2 regions of the Kineococcus sp. AC630 genome follow, and region 1 is predicted to be linked to the other one. Evidence: predicted binding sites of a transcription regulator. Region 1 holds the regulator's gene; the other holds the start of a gene.
What was found. The regulator HrcA, encoded in region 1, represses chaperone genes, less so after heat shock. The targets are predictions, from matches to a motif close to GNTNGCACTCGGNNNNNCCGAGTGCNANC.

Region 1 (2,201 bases):
CCCCACACCTTCTCGACCAGCTCGGCGTCGTGCCGGCCCTCGACGAGGATCCGCGAGGCGCGCGCCGTCCGCGCGCCCACCCCGGCCACGGCCACCGAACCGCTGGCCGTGCGGGTGGCCCGCACGGGGGCCGCGGCCTTCGGTGCGACGAGACGCACGGGCTGCCCCTCGACCCAGAACCCCGGGCCCAGCGGGAAGGTCCGGGTGCGCCCGCGACCGTCCTCGAGGACGACGACGTGGACACCACCGCTCTTCTCCACCCGGACGACGGCTCCGACCCAGCCGGTCTCCACGTCCTCCACGACCAGGCCGTGCACGGCGGGTTCGTCGCGGTGCACGGGCTTCGGGTTCGTGCGGGCGTGCGGGTCGGAGGACAGCACGTCGCCGCCGTACCGGTCTTCGTAACGGGTCACGCGCGGAACGCTAACCAGACCCGTGTGGTCGACGGGGGAGGCGCGGCCGTGCGGTGACGGCCTAGACTTGGCACTCGCACGACACGAGTGCCAGTGGGGAGAGGGGACGGGATGAGCGACGACCGCAGGCTCGCGGTGCTCCGCGCCATCGTCGAGGACTACGTGTCCAGCCACGAACCCGTCGGCTCCAAGATGCTCGTCGAGCGTCACCAGCTCGGCGTCTCCCCGGCCACCATCCGCAACGACATGGCCGTGCTGGAGGAGGAGGGGTACATCACCCAGCCCCACACCAGCGCCGGACGCATCCCCACGGACAAGGGCTACCGCCTCTTCGTCGACCGCCTCGCCAACGTCAAGCCCATGACGCCGGCCGAGAAGCGGGCGATCCAGACCTTCCTCGAAGGGGCCGACGACGTCGACGACATCGTCGACCGCACCGTCCGGCTGCTGGCGCAGATCACCCGCCAGGCCGCCGTCGTGCAGTACCCCTCGCTCTCGCGCGCCGCCGTCCGCCACGTCGAGCTCGTCCCCGTCGGCGGGCGCAGCGCGCTGCTGGTGCTCATCACCGACTCCGGTCGCGTCGAGCAGCGCGTCCTCGACGTCCGCTCCGCCGCCGACCCGGAGTCCCTCGGCGTCCAGCTCGCCGCCCTGCGCACCCGCGTCAACGCCGGGGTCGTCGGCAAACGGCTGCGCGACGCCCGCGACGACCTCACCGACCTCGTCCAGCAGACCCCGCCCGGCGACCTCGCCGTCGCCGCGGAGGTCGCCGTCGCCCTGGGCGACTGCCTCACCGCAGGGCTGGAGGAACGCGTCGTCATCGCCGGGACCGCGAACCTCGTGAAGTCCGGCGCCGACCTCAGCACCTCCCTCGGCAGCGTCCTGGAGGCCCTCGAGGAGCACGTCGTCCTCCTGCGCCTCGTCCAGGAGCTGACCGAGGACGCCGACCGCGGCGGTCTCACCGTGCGGATCGGCGCCGAGAACCTGCACCTCGGTCTCGACGGCACCTCCGTCGTGACCAGCGGCTACGGCACGGGCCCGGACACCGTCGTCGCCCGCCTCGGCGTGCTCGGGCCGACCCGCATGGACTACCCGACGACGATGGCAGCGGTGCGTGCGGTGTCACGCTACGTCTCCCGCATCCTGTCCCAGTGAAGCTCGGCCCCGTGATGAAGACCGACAGGAGAACCACGACCTCGTGAGCGACTACTACGACGTCCTCGGCGTCTCCCGCGACGCCTCGGCGGAGGAGATCAAGCGCGCCTACCGCAAGCTCGCGCGCAAGCTCCACCCGGACGTGAACCCCGACGCGGGAGAGCAGTTCAAGGAGGTCTCGCAGGCCTACGAGACGCTCTCCAACCCCGACAAGCGCGCCTCCTACGACCGCGGCGGGTCCATGCCCGGCGGCGGCGGAGCCGGCTTCGGCCAGGGGTTCGGCTTCTCCGACATCATGGACGCGTTCTTCGGCCAGGGCGGCGGGGGCGGTCGGGCGGGAGCTCCCGCCAGCCGCACCCAACGCGGCCAGGACGCGCTCATCCGCGTCGACGTCGACCTCGCCGAGGCGGCGTTCGGCGGCGAACGCTCCATCCAGGTCGACACCGCCGTGCTGTGCACGACGTGCCAGGGCTCCTGCTGCCAGCCGGGGACCAGCCCCCAGACCTGCGACATCTGCCACGGCCAGGGCTCGGTGCAGCGCGTCGTCCGCTCGCTGCTCGGCCAGGTCATGACCAGCGCGCCCTGCCCCACCTGCCGCGGCTTCGGCACCGTGCTGCCCTCGCCGTGCCTGGAGTG
Region 2 (2,201 bases), on a different contig from region 1:
CGAGCGCGCGGCGCTGGACGCGCTCGAGGACGGCACGATCTCGGCCGGCGACGTCGTCGTCATCCGCTACGAAGGCCCCAAGGGTGGCCCCGGGATGCGCGAGATGCTCGCCATCACCGGCGCGATCAAGGGCGCCGGCCTCGGCAAGGACGTCCTGCTGATGACCGACGGCCGCTTCTCCGGCGGGACCACCGGCCTCTGCGTCGGCCACGTGGCCCCCGAGGCCGTCGACGCCGGCCCCATCGCCTTCGTGCGCGACGGCGACCGGATCCGCCTCGACGTCGCGGGCAAGACCCTCGAGGTCCTGGTCTCCGACGAGGAGCTCGAGGCCCGTCGCGAAGGCTGGGAGCCGCTGCCCCCCGTGTTCAAGCGCGGGGTGCTGGCCAAGTACGCCAAGCAGGTCCAGTCCGCCTCCCTCGGCGCCGTCTGCCTCTGACCTCAGGGTGCGGCCGGGTGGGATCGTTGCCTCCGCGGTGACGTCCTGCGGGATCGTTGCCTCCACGAAGGCGTCTAGTGACACCGTGGAGGCAACGATCCCCCCGCCGCGACCGCACGAGCCGGTAGACCGTCCAACTCGTGGACCACGTGTCCACGATGTGAGACGCAGCGATCCCGTGGCTGACATCTCCCCACGCAGGGGCTACCTTCGGCACATGCGGTTCCTCGTAGCCATCGGACAGCGCGCCGGCTGACCAGTTCGGCCGAGCGCGCGACCCCTCACACGCCTTCCCTGGCTGAGGGGTCTTTTTGCGTCCGGCGGACCGATCTGCCGGGCGTCCGGGACTGAACGACGACCGTGAACGGCACCGCCCGAGGAGGACACCAGAGATGCCAGAGCAGCTGCCACTGGACCCGAAGCTCCCCGTCGCCAAGCTCACCGGCGCGCAGAGCCTCATCCGTTCGCTCGAGGCGGTAGGGGTCGAGGTCGTCTTCGGTCTGCCCGGGGGCGCGATCCTGCCCGCCTACGACCCGCTGATGGACTCCCCGCACGTCCGGCACATCCTCGTCCGCCACGAGCAGGGCGCCGGCCACGCGGCCGAGGGGTACGCGGTCGCCACCGGCAAGGTCGGCGTCTGCATGGCGACTTCCGGCCCGGGAGCGACCAACCTCGTCACCCCGATCGCCGACGCGAACATGGACTCCGTCCCGATGGTCGCGATCACCGGGCAGGTCGCCGCCAAGGCCATCGGCACCGACGCGTTCCAGGAAGCCGACATCGCCGGCATCACCATCCCGATCACCAAGCACAACTACCTGGTGACCGATCCGGCCGACATCCCCCGCGTCATCGCCGAGGCCTTCCACCTCGCCGCCACCGGCCGGCCCGGCCCGGTCCTCGTCGACGTCGCCAAGTCCGCGCTGACCGCGACGACGTCCTTCGCCTGGCCCGAGACGATCGACCTGCCCGGCTACCGCCCGGTGACGCGGCCGCACGGCAAGCAGATCCGCGAGGCCGCCCGGCTCATCGCCGCGGCCGAGCGCCCCGTCCTCTACGTCGGCGGTGGCGTCATCAAGGCCGACGCCTCCGCGGAGCTCGCCGCGCTGGCCGACCTCACCGGCATCCCGGCGGTCACGACGCTGATGGCGCGCGGTGCGCTGCCCGACTCGCACCCGAACAACCTGGGCATGCCCGGGATGCACGGGACGGTCGCGGCCGTGACGGCGCTGCAGAAGTCCGACCTGCTCATCACCCTCGGCGCGCGCTTCGACGACCGCGTCACCGGCGACCTGCCGAGCTTCGCCCCGCACGCCAAGGTCATCCACGCCGACATCGACCCGGCCGAGATCGGCAAGAACCGCGCCGTCGACGTCCCGATCGTGGGCGACGCCCGGCTCGTCATCGCCGAGCTCACCACGGCCGTGGCCGCCGAGTTCGAGAACGGGCGCGCCGACCTCACGGCCTGGACCGAACTCACCCAGTCCTGGAAGACGACGTACCCGCTGGGCTACACCGAGTCCGACGACGGCACCCTCGCCCCGCAGCACGTCATCGCCCGGATCGGGGCCATCGCCGGTCCCGAGGCGATCTACGTCTCCGGGGTCGGGCAGCACCAGATGTGGTCGGCGCAGTTCGTCCAGTACGAGAACCCGCGCACGTGGCTGAACTCCGGCGGACTGGGCACCATGGGCTACGCCGTCCCCGCAGCGATGGGCGCCAAGGTCGGCAAGCCGGACACCGTGGTGTGGGCGATCGACGGCGA

Region 2: a site for HrcA is predicted at 665-693, ahead of AC0I8G_RS20460 (acetolactate synthase large subunit). Genes of this name have one in related genera too.

Annotation. Positions count from the first base shown of each region.
Region 1 covers NZ_CEEDMJ010000009.1:31,302-33,502, reverse strand. The annotation lists gene AC0I8G_RS11115 (DUF3097 domain-containing protein) at 1-413, opposite strand, end outside; gene hrcA (heat-inducible transcriptional repressor HrcA) at 525-1,565, shown strand; gene dnaJ (molecular chaperone DnaJ) at 1,609-2,201, shown strand, end outside.
Region 2 covers NZ_CEEDMJ010000021.1:74,415-76,615, reverse strand. The annotation lists gene ilvD (dihydroxy-acid dehydratase) at 1-436, shown strand, start outside; gene AC0I8G_RS20460 (acetolactate synthase large subunit) at 829-2,201, shown strand, end outside.